Regions from separate parts of the Chryseomicrobium imtechense genome, predicted to be linked through region 2. Evidence: riboswitches for the same ligand, from Rfam matches in the RefSeq annotation. Region 2 holds a riboswitch; each other region holds the start of a gene.
The links. Region 2 has a riboswitch for S-adenosylmethionine ahead of metA (homoserine O-acetyltransferase MetA). Riboswitches for the same ligand answer to the same signal wherever they lie in the genome.
Positions count from the first base shown of each region.

Region 1 (4,034 bases), on a different contig from region 2:
TGTATTCAAAGATGTATCCGGACAGACGAATACACTTCGTAGAAAAATAGAAGATTTTTTAGAATGGCCAGATAAACTTGTTGGTATAGGTGTAAACGAAGAGCTAGTATTGATCACAAGCGGATTATCTCCAGAGCGGTTAGTCGAAAAGCTTGAACGCTTCTTGCGTACAACAAAGTCAGCAAAAGTAGCTGTTGGAAAGTCGGTCTCATCTGTTCAGGAACTCCAAATCAGTTTACGTTCTGCACAAGTCACTGGGCAACATCAGACCACAGCATTGGCTCAGTTTTCAGAGTTCGAAGTGACTTATTTGCTTGATCAAGTGCCTACTATCGACCGAGAAAGTTTTAGTTTCACACTATTGGACGGCCTGGACGAGAAAGCACTTGAAACGATCCGAGCGCTATTGACTCATAATTTATCGATTCAACAGGCTGCTACATTTATTGGGATCCACCGCCACACCCTAAGTTATCGCATAGAGCAGATTGAGCGATTAACTGGGCTAGACCCATTAAATTTTGAGCATGCCGTGAAGTTTTGGCTCGCTTGTGAGTGGGCGCCTAGTAAAATAATAGAGTAAGGCCTGATTTGTTAAGAACTTACTAGGAAAGGGCTTAGGTCGCTCGGAGGTTTGTGCCCTGAATGACTGTGTTTGTGCCCTGCAGAGTTTGTTTTGTGACTCGAGCGCCCGGTTTTATGCCCTCAAAATCTCCGTTTGTGCCCTGAGTCATATTATGGAAACTAATTCAGCACGCCACAAAAAAGCCTAGCAGGTAATCTTACCCGCTAGGCTTTCGTTTATTCTCCGCGTTTTACTGCGTACCAGCGCGCTGCCGCTTGTCGTAACACCTCTTCAGGCTTTTCAAGCGCTTGCTCTACTTCTTTCTCTGAAGTGGCAAGTACCACGACTTCATTGAAAACATCGTTAGCTTCTTCAGCCACATCGATATCGCCACTTCCAGCAAACAATGTCACCGGCAAGCCTTTGTCCCCTGCAAACTTCGCCACGCCATGCGGTCCTTTTCCTTCTAAGAACGTATGCGCATCAAGGCGTCCTTCTCCAGTAATTACGTGTGTAACACCAGACAATGCATTTTCCCATCCTGATCGCTTCAGCACAAAATCGATTCCGTGATACCACTTGGTCGGGAAAAATGCTTGGACGGCTCCGCCTAAGCCTCCTCCAGAACCCGCTCCTGCTCGGTCATGCAGACGAACCCCGGTATGTGCCTCGATGACATCTGCTAGCTGTTGGAGTGCTGCTTCCACTTCTTCCGACTCTTCTGCTTGCAGGCCTTTCGTCTCCCCATATAGACGCGTTGCACCTTGAGGCCCTATATATGGAATCTGTACATCACTCACTACTGCGAATGTACATTCTTGAAGACGTTTATCAAACTCTGCATCATCTAACCGATCAAGATGTTTAAGTTGTACCAAATCTCCTGACATTTCCTGACCCTCTTTGTCTAAAAACTTCAATCCAAGAGCCCGTAACATACCTGCTCCTCCGTCATTTGTTGCACTGCTCCCAATTGCCAAAATAAAATTGCGATGCCCTTCATCAAGTGCTGCACGAATCAGTTCACCGGTGCCAAACGTAGACGCGAGTCGTGGGTTCTGTTCATGCTTTTTGACATAGGAGAAACCGGAAGCTTGCGCCATCTCAATCACACATGTATGACGCGAAAGCCCTGTGACACCATACTTCGCCTCAACCGGACGGCCAAGCGGGTCATGAACAGTGGCCGTTTTGTATGTTCCTCTCGTTGCATTCATAAGCGCATCCAAAGTTCCTTCCCCTCCATCTGCAATCGGGAACTCTACAATTTCAAGCGTTGGATCGACAGACTGCAAGCCTTGTGCAATAGCACGGGTTGCTTGTTTAGATGTTAATGTTGTTTTCCAAGCATCTGAGCTGATGATGAATTTCATGGCTGTTCCCCCTAAAATAGTCGTTTGACGGATGGACCGAATAAGTAGAAATGTAAATCCTGTTTCTTTTCTTCTATACTTCGTGATAGTCGCGCAATCTCCTGCTCAAGTGCTGTAATTTCTTCGATCGCCTCATCGACTCGCTGGCGAGATATTTCTTCCCCAAGCTCCAAGTAGTGCAACTGCGCTTCTAGTGCTTTGACTTGTTGATGACGCTGCATAGCCCCCGCATAGCTTTTGACTTCTTTCGTCTTTAATTCATACAACTGCTTTTCAAGTGCTTCTTTTCCCATGTGAATCGCCTCCTAAAATTGTGCCAAACAAAAAACTCTTCCCCACGAGAGAGAAGAGTTGCAAGTGCACAATTTCTCCTCATCGTTCAGGTATCCCCTGTTGGATGGAGCACCTTACCGCGCGGGCAGGTTGCTGAGACTTCGTAGGGCCAATTCCCTCCGTCTCTCTTGATAAGAAAAGAGTTCATGTTCAGTTAGGTCAAGTATAGCAGAAAGAGGGGGAATTTCCCAGCCTCATTTCGATCGGATATCATCTTCATCAGCATTTTTATGGTTATACAGTTCATTCTCGCCATCTTTATCCGCAGGGTCTTCCCGATAAAAGAACGGATCACTATCGATTTTTTCTTCTTCAGTCAATGATTTTTCATCGCTTGGCATTGGAATCTTCCCACTATTTACTTTCTCTTTATCTTTGTCTTTTTCAAACATTGTGCATCCCTCCACTTATTCTGAATTAGTAAAGTATTCCCTCCAACCACCTGTTTAAAACGACTCGAGCAGGGAAATAGGAATTCAAGGAGGCGATTTGAAATGCCATGGACAAAAACGGACTATCCCGATTCCATGAAAAATTTAGACGCTAGTGTACGGAATAAAGCGATTGAGATGGCAAATGCGATGGTGGATGACGGTATGGAAGAAGGCCGCGCCATTTCTATTGCAACGGCGAAAGCACGTGACTATGTTAGCGGGAGTGACAATTCTTCACGCCCTCATTATGTAGTGAAAGCACATGAAGACGACTGGATACTTATGAAACAGGACGGAGAAAGGGCCATTAAGACGGCTACTACAAAAGAATCGCTTCTTGAAGAAGCAAAAACATATGTCAATGATAAAGATGGCATTTTAAAAGTGTTTAAACAAGATGGATCCGTTGAAGATACCTATTATGAATGAGGAGGAATGGTGATGAGCGAAAAATTAAAGGTAGGCATTATTTTAGGGAGTACGCGTGATGGTCGGGTCAGTCCACAAGTTGGAGAATGGCTCGTTGAAAAAGCAAAAGGACGTGAAGACGCCAATTATGAACTGGTAGATATCAAAGATTTTGACCTTCCACTGCTTGGGACAGCTGAATCAGAAGGTGTAAAACGATGGAATGAAAAGCTCGACTCCCTCGATGCCTTTGTATTTGTTGTCGCAGAATACAATCACAGCATGACGGGAGCTTTAAAAAATGCATTTGATAGTGCGAAAGAGTCTTGGCACAACAAAGCAGCTGGAATTGTCAGTTACGGATCTGCAGGAGGTACACGTGCAGCTGAGCATGTTCGACAAGTATGCGCTGAGCTTATGATTGCAGATGTACGTGTACATCCTGTCTTATCCTTATTCTTAGATTTTGAAAAAGGACAAACATTTACACCTCGTGACCTTCACAACAAAAACGTCAACGACATGTTTGACCAAGTACTCGCATGGGGCGGGGCATTGAAACCACTACGTACAAACAAAGCCTGAGGAGACTTCCTCAGGCTTTTGGCATGATGGAATATGGTTCCCCTAGCCAGTCCATTAATTCGTCAAACCCATCTCGCCCACTTTTTAAGCCGAATTCATATAACGCAGACAACCGCTGTGGATTGCGTTCTGCTCGACTGATTTTAAACGTTTCTTGTGGACGAATAACAAATGCATCGCCTTGCGTTTCTAATTCATCCAGCCAATCCAGCGTTTCATTGTAATGCTTCCATCGTGTTTCCATCTGTTCGACCAATCCAGGGTATTGTTTATACATGAACTTACTGACCCCTGAAAACCGGGAAGCTGCTTTGCGATACCCCTTTGGACGTGTCA
Region 1 covers NZ_JBGOBM010000006.1:97,654-101,687, forward strand. The annotation lists gene AB5N96_RS07685 (CdaR family transcriptional regulator) at 1-583, shown strand, start outside; gene AB5N96_RS07690 (glycerate kinase) at 802-1,938, opposite strand; gene AB5N96_RS07695 (hypothetical protein) at 1,950-2,231, opposite strand; SAM riboswitch class I at 2,308-2,409, opposite strand; gene AB5N96_RS07700 (hypothetical protein) at 2,466-2,663, opposite strand; gene AB5N96_RS07705 (DUF2188 domain-containing protein) at 2,766-3,134, shown strand; gene AB5N96_RS07710 (NADPH-dependent FMN reductase) at 3,147-3,698, shown strand; gene AB5N96_RS07715 (patatin-like phospholipase family protein) at 3,709-4,034, opposite strand, start outside.
Region 1: it holds a riboswitch for S-adenosylmethionine, as region 2 does, so the genes downstream of both, AB5N96_RS07695 (hypothetical protein) here and metA (homoserine O-acetyltransferase MetA) in region 2, are expected to answer to the same signal.

Region 2 (4,034 bases):
CTGAATCCAATGATGTTCGACTCATCTCTTTGATGCGTGATATTTATGCAGAGATTCCAGGGTATCAATCTTATAAATTAAATACGGCCTATTATCTCGGTGGAGCGGATTTGACGAGACAGACTATTGAAGGGATGTTTGGCATTCCCCTTCATCATTACGCACTCATTGACTTTACAAGTTTCGAGACGATGGTCGATATCCTTGCACCAAACGGAATCGAAATTGATGTTGAAAAAGATATGTCTGAAGAGATTGGTGTCGAACTCAAACAAGGGGTGCATCAATTGAACGGCCAAGAGTTACTAGGATATGCGCGCTTCCGAAAAGACGAAGAAGGTGATTTCGGTCGAGTGAGACGGCAACAAGTTGTCATTGAAGCACTTTCTAACGAAGTAACATCTGTCGGCAATCTTCATCGTCTTCCGAAGTTTGCGGGTGCTTTAAATGGGTACATTCAAACGGATATTACAAATACAGATAAGTTGAATTACTTGTTAGATGTGGCGCTAGGCGGAAGCCCTGAAGTAGAGCGTTTAACGATTCCTCGAGAAGGAGAATACCGCTACAATTCATACAGTCATGCAGGAAGCGTCATCGAAATTGATCAACAAGCAGCACAAGCAGCAATTGCTGAGTTCTTAGAGTAGGAGGATCTCTATGTTTGATGACAAGAAACCAGGTTTTTTTGATACACGCTTTATTCAATTTTTAGGCGGAAAAAATACAATCTTTGCTTTGTTATTGCTTCTACTGATTGGGTTGACGATTTTTATCTTTGATTTGGTATCGTTTGTCTTCAATCCATTCACCGTATTTTTAGGGAATGTCGTGTTACCGATTATTTTGGCGACTATTTTGTATTACTTGTTACGTCCGATTCTACGTTTACTTGAGAAAATAAAGGTTCCTCGTATTTGGGGAATACTGATTCTGTTCTTAGCAGTGATTGGATTGATTACACTTCTTGTATTCTTGGTGTTCCCATTTTTAAAAGATCAGACCATTCGATTTGTTGAGAACTTCCCAGAAGTTTTTTCTCAACTCATTAATAACATTACAATATGGCTACAAACATCGATGTTTTCAGGGATTTATAATTCACTAGAAGCAGATATCAATCAGTGGATACAAGAGATACCAAGTCAATTGGCGGTGTTCTTCCAAGATACGTTCGCACGTGTTGCAACGGGTATCAGTTCATTCATTGGAGCGATTACAAGTTTTGTACTTGCGATTGTTACCGTTCCATTTATCTTGTTCTATTTATTAAAAGATGGAGAAAAGTTACCACAATACTTTTTACGTCTATTGCCTCCGCGTATGCGTGAGGAGACGGCTCAAGTGTTTGCAGACATTGACCGTCAAATCAGTTCGTATATCCAGGGTCAGCTGTTAGTATCGGCAGCTATTGGAATTATGGTGTTCATCGGATTTAGCATCATCCAGATGCCATATGCAGTGTTATTAGGTGCTATTGCAATGGTGACGAGTGTGGTTCCCTATTTAGGGCCGATTATTGCAATAACACCAGCAGTAATTATTGCGCTCGTGCAGTCGCCATTCATGCTTCTCAAACTCGCTGCTGTATGGACGGTCGTGCAACTTGTTGAAGGAAAATTCATTTCTCCGCAGATTATGGGGAAAACGTTGCATATTCATCCGATTACCATCATATTCGTACTTGTAACAGCAGGTTCCTTATTTGGAGTGCCTGGCATTATCCTTGGGATTCCAGGGTATACTATAGTTAAAGTAATCGTAACTCACTTCTTCCGGTTATTTAAAATGCGGTATAATCGTTATGAACCGGTTGTGGAGAATCACTACGAATATTTATCGAAAACGAATAAGGTGGAGTAAGTATGAACTCGTTTGAATCCCATATTGAAAAAGGTCTTATCAAAATCGATACGGTGGTCGATCACCCGTATATCGAACATGGCATCAATTTATCCGGCACCATTTACATCGAGGGACTGGAGCAGCAAGAAGAGGTAGAAGACATCCGTTTAGAAGTATGCAAGAAAGAAAAACGTGAATTGATTGCAAAACTATCCTTTGAGCCAGTCGGCAATCCGGCATCAAAAGGAACGCTCATGATTCCGTTTGAAATCATGCCGGATGAACGCTGGGTGCCAGAAGAAGGGGAAGAAGCGACACAGCTCGTATTGACTACGACTGCATTCTTCTCAGATGGAAGCAGTTTGAGCGATGAAGACGAATTGATATTTGATATCGAAGAGTAGGCTTGAACTTTACGATTGCGTTTGATACAATCGCATCAATACAAAATTGCATATTCATTATCAAGAGAAGTCGAGGGACATGGCCCGGTGACGCTTCAGCAACCTCTGTTTGACAGAAAGGTGCTTCCTCCATCAAGTGCTGACTTGGAAGATAATACTACCGACACTCTGCCCTTGTTATGGGTAGAGTGTTTTTTTAAGGAGAGAAACCAATGCCAATCAATTTGCCGAAAGATTTACCTGTAATTGAAAAACTCCGTGATGAAAATATCTTTGTGATGGACCAAGAACGCGCGCACACGCAAGATATTCGTCCACTTGAAGTACTCATTGTCAATTTGATGCCGGAAAAAGAGAAAACCGAGCATCAGTTACTGCGTTTACTTGGAAATACGCCACTTCAGACGAATGTGACATTTTTACGTATGGCTAGTTATCAACCGAAAAATGTCAGTAGCAGTCACTTGGATCAGTTTTATACAGTATTCGAGGATATCAAAGACCGACGATTTGACGGAATGATTGTGACGGGCGCGCCGGTCGAGCAAATGCCCTTTGAAGAAGTGGCCTACTGGCCTGAGATTGTGACCTTGTTATTTTGGGCGAAGACGCATGTGACATCAACGTTATCGATTTGCTGGGGAGCTCAGGCCGTGCTTTATCACGAGTTTACTATCGAGAAAGAAGATTTACCGAAGAAATGTTCGGGAGTTTACCCACACTCGTTGTTAACACCTCATAGTCCGCTTGTTCGCGGATTCAATGATACGTTCTTGGCACCGCACTCTCGTCATACGACGGTCAGTTACGAAAAACTCTTGAAGCAGCCAGCCCTTGAAGTAGTAGCAGTTTCAGATCAAGCGGGTGTGTTTTTGGTGCAATCAAAAGACCAACGCCACATCATGGCAACTGGTCATTTAGAATATGATGCGACGACATTACGAGATGAATATGAGCGAGACATCGCAAAAGGATTGGAGTGCGAAGTGCCAGAGAATTATTTTCCTGATGATGACCCAACAAAAGATCCTCAAAACACGTGGCGTTCTCACACCCATTTATTGTTCTCGAATTGGTTAAATTATTATGTCTACCAGCAGACCCCTTTTGAGTGGAGCACTTCGTCATGAGCTTTGAAGAAAAGATCCGGGTTGCGTTCGGAAAGAGAGGCGAGGTGTGGCTAGTAGAACTCCCGAAACAACTTGAGAAGATCGCCTGTTTACATGAATTGACTGGACTGACGCCATTTTCGAACCTGTCTTACAATTATGTAGCCCGAGCAACGATGAAGGGGAAGTCTGTTGTCTTGAAGGTTGGTATACCCGGTACTGATTTCACAAATGAAGCAGTTGCTATGCAGGCCTTTGGAACGTTTGGAGTACCACAGCTCTTGTTTAAAAACACCGACTTCGGCTACTATATTATGGAAGATATATCGCCTGGTTATACACTAAATGTCCGATTTCCCGAAACGAGAACGAGTGTTCGTTTATTTGTGGAGCAGTGGAGGAGGTTGCATGACACGGAGGTGCCAACTACCGATTTGAATCAGTTACCACAAATTGAGCGATGGTTTGAGAGTTTAGAGACTCACTATGATGCGATTCCTGAAGATTGGCGATTAGAAGCAAAACGCGCTAAACAAAGAATTCATGAGTTGCAGCAAACGACGATTTTACATGGAGATTTGCATCATGAGAACATTTTGTGGGATGATTTGCGTGGATTTGTCATCATTGATCCAAAAGGCGTCGTTGGTCATAGATATTATGATTGTGTGCAATT
Region 2 covers NZ_JBGOBM010000019.1:2,677-6,710, forward strand. The annotation lists gene AB5N96_RS12850 (LCP family protein) at 1-650, shown strand, start outside; gene AB5N96_RS12855 (AI-2E family transporter) at 661-1,863, shown strand; gene AB5N96_RS12860 (sporulation protein) at 1,866-2,249, shown strand; SAM riboswitch class I at 2,304-2,407, shown strand; gene metA (homoserine O-acetyltransferase MetA) at 2,462-3,379, shown strand; gene AB5N96_RS12870 (aminoglycoside phosphotransferase family protein) at 3,376-4,034, shown strand, end outside.

Region 3 (4,034 bases), on a different contig from region 2:
AAAAACAAGGCCTACTCGGATTGAGTAGGCCTTGTTCTGTATGTCCAATTAAATAATTGGTCCACCTTTAGAGATGATCTCTTCAGAAACACCAGAGAACTTATTGAAGTTCTCGCGGAAGCTATCTGCAAGTTCTTTTGCTTTTTTGTCATAAGCATCTTTGTCTGCCCATGCATTACGTGGGTTCAAGACGTCACTTGGTACGCCAGGAACTTCTTTAGGAATCGCAACGCCGAATACAGAACCTTGCTCTGTTTCTACGTTCTCAAGTTTCCCTTCGATTGCAGCGCGAACCATAGCGCGTGTGTAAGAAAGTTTCATACGCGTTCCAACGCCATACTCTCCACCAGTCCAACCTGTATTGACAAGGTAGACGTTTGCGCCGTGTTCGTCAATTTTGTTTCCAAGCATCTCTGCGTATACAGCAGCTGGAAGTGGTAGGAAAGGAGAACCGAAGCATGTTGAGAATACTGGTTGTGGACTTGTAATCCCGCGCTCAGTTCCCGCAAGTTTTGATGTGAAGCCACTTAGGAAATGGTACATCGCTTGTTCTTTTGTTAATTTCGAGATTGGAGGCAAAACGCCAAACGCATCCGCCGTTAAGAACACGATTGTTTTTGGATGACCTGCAACAGAAGGCACCATGATGTTGTCGATGTAATCGATTGGATAGGCAGCACGTGTATTCTCTGTTAAAGAGTTGTCATCGTAATCTGCTTCACGTGTTTCTTCATTTACGACTACGTTCTCAAGAACAGTACCGAATTTGATTGCGTTATAGATCTCAGGCTCATTTTCTTCTGTTAGGTTGATACATTTTGCGTAGCATCCGCCTTCCATATTGAAGACGCCCGTATCTGACCAACCATGCTCGTCGTCACCAATTAAATGACGGCCTTTGTCTGCAGATAAAGTTGTTTTCCCAGTTCCAGACAGACCGAAGAACAATGTAACGTCGCCTTCTTCGCCTACGTTTGCAGAACAGTGCATTGGAAGAATCCCTTGCTCAGGAAGCAAGTAGTTCATAATACCAAAGATGGATTTTTTCATCTCACCCGCATACTCCGTACCACCGATTAGTACGATGCGCTCTTCAATAGACACCATGATGAAGGTCTCAGAGTTCGTACCATCAACTGCAGGATCTGCTTTGAACGTTGGAGCACTCACGATTGTGAATTGTGCTTCGTGGTTAGCAAGCTCTTCAGCGGTTGGACGAATGAATAATTGATGGGCGAACAAGTTGTGCCATGCGTATTCATTGATTACTTGGATTGGTAGGCGAGACGCTTCGTCTGCACCAGCGAACCCTTTAAATAAGAAAAGAGCATCTTTTGTTTGTAGGTAATCGACAACTTTTGCATATAAGTTTTGGAATACTTCTTTTGAGATTGGGCGGTTGACTGAACCCCAATCTACTTTATCACGTGAAATATCTTCATCTACCATATATTTATCTTCTGGGGAACGCCCCGTATACTTTCCAGTTTCAGCACGTAGTGCACCAGTTGAAGTCAGCATACCTTCACCACGAGCAGTTGCTTGTTCAACAAGTTCCGCTACAGATAGTTGCGTGTGGACTTGGTCTCCCGATAATAAAGACTGAATTGCGCTTTTTGTATCGATCGATTGCATAGGTTAAATACCATCCTTAAATAGATTTTCCGAAGTGACGGAATGCTAATATGTGAATTAGTATAACACATTAAACTAAATAGTCTACACTAATACGTCACTTGATTAGTGATTTTTTTGTGGGGACTTTCACACAGTTTTTTGTTGACTTTCGATAGGTGAATGCGTATGATGGAAAATTGAACGGATACTCTTATCCCGAGCTGGTGGAGGGGTCAGGCCCTATGAAACCCGGCAACCTCAATAAGATAGAGATGCAACACTTATTGAAAAGGTGCCCAACCTGAGACAGGGGATTCCCCTGATTGATAAGAGTGAAAGGTGCAAAGAAATCATCCTTTCCTCATTAGTGAGTGAAAGGATTTTATTATTTATGAACGCCTTCAACCATGCGCCAAATCCAAAACAGCTTCAAGTATTCTAGGCTTGCCATGGGGAATGAGTACCGGTTCAATTCACGGGAGCAATCCCGCAGGATCAAGAAGGAGGAAATATATCATGACACAACGTCGATTATTCACTTCGGAATCAGTAACAGAAGGCCATCCGGATAAGATTTGTGACCAAATCTCAGATGCGATCCTTGACGCAATCTTAACTGAAGACCCGAATGCACGTGTAGCGTGCGAAACAACCGTCACAACTGGACTTGTTCTAGTTGCTGGAGAAATTACAACATCTGCTTATGTAGACATTCAAAAAACGGTGCGTGAAACAGTTCGAGAAATCGGCTACACACGTGCAAAATTCGGTTTTGACGCAGATACATCTGCTGTTTTAACTGCAATTGATGAGCAGTCTGCAGATATCGCGGCTGGAGTAGACCGTGCACTTGAAGCACGCGAAGGGTCTATGACAGACGCTGACATCGAAGCTATCGGAGCGGGTGACCAAGGTCTGATGTTCGGATTTGCTTGTAATGAAACAGAAGAATTAATGCCACTTCCAATCAGCTTGGCGCACAAATTATCACGCCGCTTATCGGAAGTACGTAAAAACGAAACACTTGAGTACTTACGTCCAGACGGTAAAACACAAGTGACTGTTGAATACGATGAAAACGGCAAGCCAGTGCGTGTCGATACAATCGTAATTTCTACACAACACGCTCCTGAAATTACGCTAGAGCAAATTCAGTCTGATTTGAAAGAACACGTCATCAACGCAGTCGTACCGGCTGAGTGGATTGACGAAAACACGAAATACTTTATCAACCCAACTGGCCGCTTCGTAATCGGTGGACCACAAGGAGATGCTGGTTTAACTGGCCGCAAAATTATCGTTGATACGTACGGTGGTTATGCACGTCACGGTGGCGGTGCATTCTCTGGGAAAGATGCAACAAAAGTTGACCGCTCTGCAGCATATGCAGCTCGTTATGTTGCGAAAAATCTCGTAGCAGCGGGTCTTGCGGATAAAGTAGAAGTGCAACTTGCTTATGCAATCGGTGTAGCACAGCCAGTTTCAATTGCTGTGGATACATTCGGTACAGGAAAAGCAACAGAAGCAGACATGGTAACATGGATTCGCGAGTTGTTTGACCTACGCCCAGCGGGAATCATCAAGATGCTTGATCTTCGTCGTCCGATCTACAAGCAAACTGCTGCGTACGGACACTTTGGTCGTACAGACATCGATGTACCATGGGAAAAAACAGACAAAGCAGCTGAGTTAAAAGCAAAAGCTGGTTTATAAAATGAGGAAACTCCCGAGGAATTTACTTCCTTGGGAGTTTTTTTGTTATTCTTGCAAACCTTTATAGTATTGACCCTTTTCATGATACTCACGCACAATGCGCTCCATGTCCTTCTTATCTTCCTCATTGACAGCTCGCACAACCTTCGCTGGCCGTCCATATGCCATCATACCAGCAGGAATCATTTTTCCTTGAGGGACGAGACTACCGGCTCCAATAAATGCACCTTCTCCGATTTCTGCACCATCTAAAATGATGGAACCCATTCCAATCAAGGCACCTTTCCGGATAGTGCAACTATGCAGTGTCACTTGATGACCGACCGTTACTTCGTCTTCTATGACAAGTGGGAACTGAGGACTTTGGTGAAGGCAACAAAGATCTTGGATGTTGACCTTACGACCAATGCGTGTCGCATTGACGTCGCCGCGAATGATAGTGTTGAAAAATACTGAAGACCCTTCACCGATTTCTACATCTCCTGTGATGGTCGTGAAATCCGCAATAAACACGGACGGATGGATATTTGGAGTTTTTTCGCCAAATGGATAGATCATAACAGACTTCCTTTCTATACCCTTGCTATACTATAAAGTAAGTGTAGCAGAATGAGAAAGGGGAAGGTAGCCATGTGGATATGGGAAACCGAAAACCAACCGAAAGCCATTGTCGTTATCGTCCATAATGTATTGGAACATCATAG
Region 3 covers NZ_JBGOBM010000004.1:197,928-201,961, forward strand. The annotation lists gene pckA (phosphoenolpyruvate carboxykinase (ATP)) at 49-1,635, opposite strand; SAM riboswitch class I at 1,826-1,950, shown strand; gene metK (methionine adenosyltransferase) at 2,131-3,330, shown strand; gene AB5N96_RS05850 (gamma carbonic anhydrase) at 3,376-3,888, opposite strand; gene AB5N96_RS05855 (alpha/beta hydrolase) at 3,961-4,034, shown strand, end outside.
Region 3: it holds a riboswitch for S-adenosylmethionine, as region 2 does, so the genes downstream of both, metK (methionine adenosyltransferase) here and metA (homoserine O-acetyltransferase MetA) in region 2, are expected to answer to the same signal.

Region 4 (4,034 bases), on a different contig from region 2:
TTACAGTCTGCCGTGAGATCCCGCAGGAGCCTGCGACGAGGAAGCTCACGCAGCGCCCACGGAAAGCAGCCTCGCAGTGGAACTCAACGTCTTACTTTGCACAATTTCTGAACAGTCGGCTCCACATCAGAATGGAATCGAGTTGCGAACGCCAGAAACACGCTCCGGAATCAGCCGCGCCCGCAAAGGCTGGTTGTGGTTTCGACTTCGAACGGAATCGAGTTGCGCCTCCTAGAAATCCCGCAAGAAGCCATCGCATCCCATGAAGCAAAGAGCGCTTCACGGGCTCCGCTGTCTTCTTGCACAATTTCTGAACAGTCGGCTCCACATCTAAAACTAAATAGAAATCATAAACCCAGCCCGCTTCCCAATAATCTCCGCGTAATCTTCTACCATCACACTCGCCGTCGGGTACATCCCTGCTCCAGGGCCAACAAGTGTCAATGTGCCAATGTAGTTTGTATCAACTGCCACTGCATTGTTCACTCCTTCGATAGCATACAGTGGGTGGTCTGGTCCTACTAGTTGTGGGCCTACAGAAGCTTCTAAACGTCCATCGGGGTGCTGAACGATTTCAGCGACATGGCGGTAGCGTAACCCTTCAAATTGCGCACGCTGAACATCGTCTAATGTAATTGTATCGATTCCTCTTACATCCACCTCGCTTCGTTCTGGTTGCTTATCAAATGCGAGCGCACTCAAAATCATCAGCTTATGAAACGCATCCATTCCGGATACATCGTTGTAAGGATCTGCTTCTGCATAGCCAAGTGCTTGCGCATCACGAAGTGCAGCGTCGAAGGCACTATTGTCTGTGCGCATTGAAGTCAGGATATAATTCGACGTCCCGTTCAAAATCCCTTGAATGCGATGGACCGTGTTGACTTGCAACAGGTTCTTGAGTGTCTTGATGACCGGTACGCCCCCTGCTGTAGTGGCTTCGTAGCCGATATAGACACCCTTTGATTTCGCTCGTTCATGAAGATCGATATGATAGCGCGAGAACATGACTTTATTTGCTGTGATGACATGGCACCCTTTGTCAATTGCCTGACATAAATACCCATAGGCTGGGTCTTCTCCTACAATCGCTTCAAATACGACCTGCAATCCAGGAATGGCCAAGATGTCGTCGTACTTATCTGTGATGAGAACGCCCGGGGTTGCAGGACGAGGTTTTTCCAAATCATTCACAAGAATTGCGCCAACTTCAATGTCGAGGCCAAGAGAGCGTTGCAACTCTTCTCGTTTATCTTGCAAGATGCGGTAAATCCCTTGTCCCACTGTCCCGTATCCTAAAATTGCTGCTCGTAGTTTTGCCATCTTCATTCCTCCAAGTCCATTCACCGTAGTATTTTTCCTATTTTAGAGGAAGATTTTAAAGAAAACAAGAAAAATCTTTCCTGAGGATACATTTGTTTTTCTTGTACGGACAAATCAGACGGGAAGAGCGGCTTTTTTAACAGCTTGTAATCCTGCATCTAGTGCTTCTAAAATATCGTCAATATGCTCCAATCCAATCGACAAACGAACAAGTTCTGGCGTCACACCTGTTCGCGCAAGTTCTTCACCTTCACCTAATTGCTGGTGTGTCGTGGAGGCCGGGTGGATGATCAGTGATTTGGCATCTCCTACATTTGCTACATGCGAGAACAATGGAATGGAATCAATTAATAATTGCCCTGCCTGTTTCCCACCTTTTACTCCGAACGTTAGAATCGAGCCGGCACCTTGTCCTAAATACTTTTTCGCCAGCTCATGAGAAGGATGCTCTTCAAGTCCCGGATAGTTCACCCACTCTACTTCTTCATGTTGCTTCAAATAGTTTGCCACAACTTGTGCGTTCTCATTGTGTCTTGGGACGCGTAAGTGAAGTGTCTCCAGACCTTGCAGGAAAGAAAAAGCCGATTCCGGGCTTAGAGCGGGTCCAAAATCACGCAGCAATTGCACGCGAAGTCGGATAGCAAATGCTACTTGTGGTACGTCAATTCCGTAACGCAGACCGTGGTAGGTCACGTCTGGCTCTGTATATCCCGGGAATTTATCTGAGTTCCAGTCAAAATTTCCGCCATCGACCACTACACCTCCAATTGTAGTCCCGTGCCCACCAATCCATTTTGTAGCGGAATGGATGACAACGTGGGCACCGTGGCGAATCGGCTGTGTTCCGTACGGTGTAGCAAATGTGTTATCGATCAAGAGAGGTACACCCACTTCGTTCGCAACCTGCGCGACTGCTTCGATATCCAGTACGTTCAAACTTGGATTTCCAATCGTTTCAGCAAAGAAACCTTTCGTGTTCGAAGTGACCGCTGCACGGAAATTCTCAGGATCTGTGGAATCGACAAACTTCACAGTGATTCCGTAGCGTGGAAGTGTATGGGCGAATAAGTTGTATGTTCCACCGTACAGGTTCGATGCGGCAACAATTTCATCGCCTGCCCCTGCAATATTCAAAATAGAAAAGGCGATTGCAGACATTCCAGAGGATAATGCAACGGCAGCTGTCCCTCCTTCAAGTTGGGCGACGCGTTGTTCAAACACATCGACTGTCGGATTGCCGATACGTGTGTAAATGTTGCCTGCCTCTTTCAGTGCGAATAAATTTTGCGCGTGCTCTGTGTTTTGGAAAACGAATGAAGTGGTCTTATGGATGGGTACCGCGCGTGATCCTGTGACGGGGTCTGGTTGTTGGCCTCCGTGAAGTAAAATCGTTTCTGGTCGTAAGTTTGTCATTGTTCTTCCTCCTTTTTGTTGGGTAGAGCAGACATCCAGAGAGGAAGAGACAATGAAAAGGCCCCTCTTCAATTAAGAAGAGGAGCCTCAGCTTGTCCTCCTCTTATCTTCCAGACCGAAATCGATCTGTAGGAATTAGCACCTTTCCAAGCAAAATTGCTTGTTGGTTGCCGGGCTTCGCAGGGCCTAGTCCCTCCGCCACTCTGGATAAGAGTACATATACGTCTGTCTATTGCATTGAAGTATAAAACAGCAAGGAAACATCTGTCAACACCCCATTTGAAATTTTCTGTTTTTTCAGCCAGAAATCGCTTGCCAAACACTCTGAATTGCGAAAGAATAGACGGTGAGACCTTCGATTATCGAAGAATCCAAGGAGGATTTTGCATGACAACACAATTCCAAGAGTATACATACGAACGTCCCGATATGGGTGCTCTCAAATCACGCGCAAAAGAGGCATTAGAAGCATTCAAGGCCGCGTCTTCTTATGAAGAGCAAAATGAAGCGATTCAAACTCTCAACACACTGCGTGCAGACTTTTCGACAATGGCAAACCTTGTCTACATCCGCGCATCCATTGACACGAACGATGAATTTTATCAAAGTGAACGGGATTATTTTGATGAAATCTCTCCTGAGATGGAAGAGATCGTGACAGACTATTACAAAGCCCTTGTAGACTCACCATTTCGTTCAAATTTAGAAGAACGTTGGGGACAACAATTGTTTGATTTAGCCGAGTTCCAAATCAAATCGTTCTCACCAGAGATCATGCCACTTCTTCAAAAAGAAAATAAATTGGCATCGGATTATTCAAAGCTTGTGGCTTCTGCTCAAGTTGAATTTAACGGCGAAACGCTGACACTTGCTCAACTAGGACCGTTTGCAGAATCGACAGACCGTGAAACGCGTAAAAAGGCAAAAGAAGCATCGTTTGGTTTCTTCGCATCTCACGCAGAGAAATTCGATGCAATTTATGATGAGCTTGTAAAAGTACGTACAGAGATTGCGCACAAGATGGGCTATAAAAACTTCGTCGAACTTGGCTATATCCGTATGAACCGTATCGATTACAATGCGGAGATGGTAAAGACGTTCCGCGACCAAGTGCGCGACTATATTGTACCTGTCGCGACTAAACTGTATGAGAAACAAGCAAAGCGCATCGGTGTAGAGAAATTAAAACACTACGATGAGCCACTAACCTTCTTAACAGGAAACGCAACGCCACAAGGTTCGCCCGAATGGATCATTGAAGGTGGAAAGAAGATGTACGAAGAGCTGTCTCCTGAGAC
Region 4 covers NZ_JBGOBM010000010.1:54,057-58,090, forward strand. The annotation lists gene AB5N96_RS10315 (homoserine dehydrogenase) at 337-1,323, opposite strand; gene AB5N96_RS10320 (O-acetylhomoserine aminocarboxypropyltransferase/cysteine synthase family protein) at 1,438-2,736, opposite strand; SAM riboswitch class I at 2,837-2,950, opposite strand; gene AB5N96_RS10325 (M3 family oligoendopeptidase) at 3,124-4,034, shown strand, end outside.
Region 4: it holds a riboswitch for S-adenosylmethionine, as region 2 does, so the genes downstream of both, AB5N96_RS10320 (O-acetylhomoserine aminocarboxypropyltransferase/cysteine synthase family protein) here and metA (homoserine O-acetyltransferase MetA) in region 2, are expected to answer to the same signal.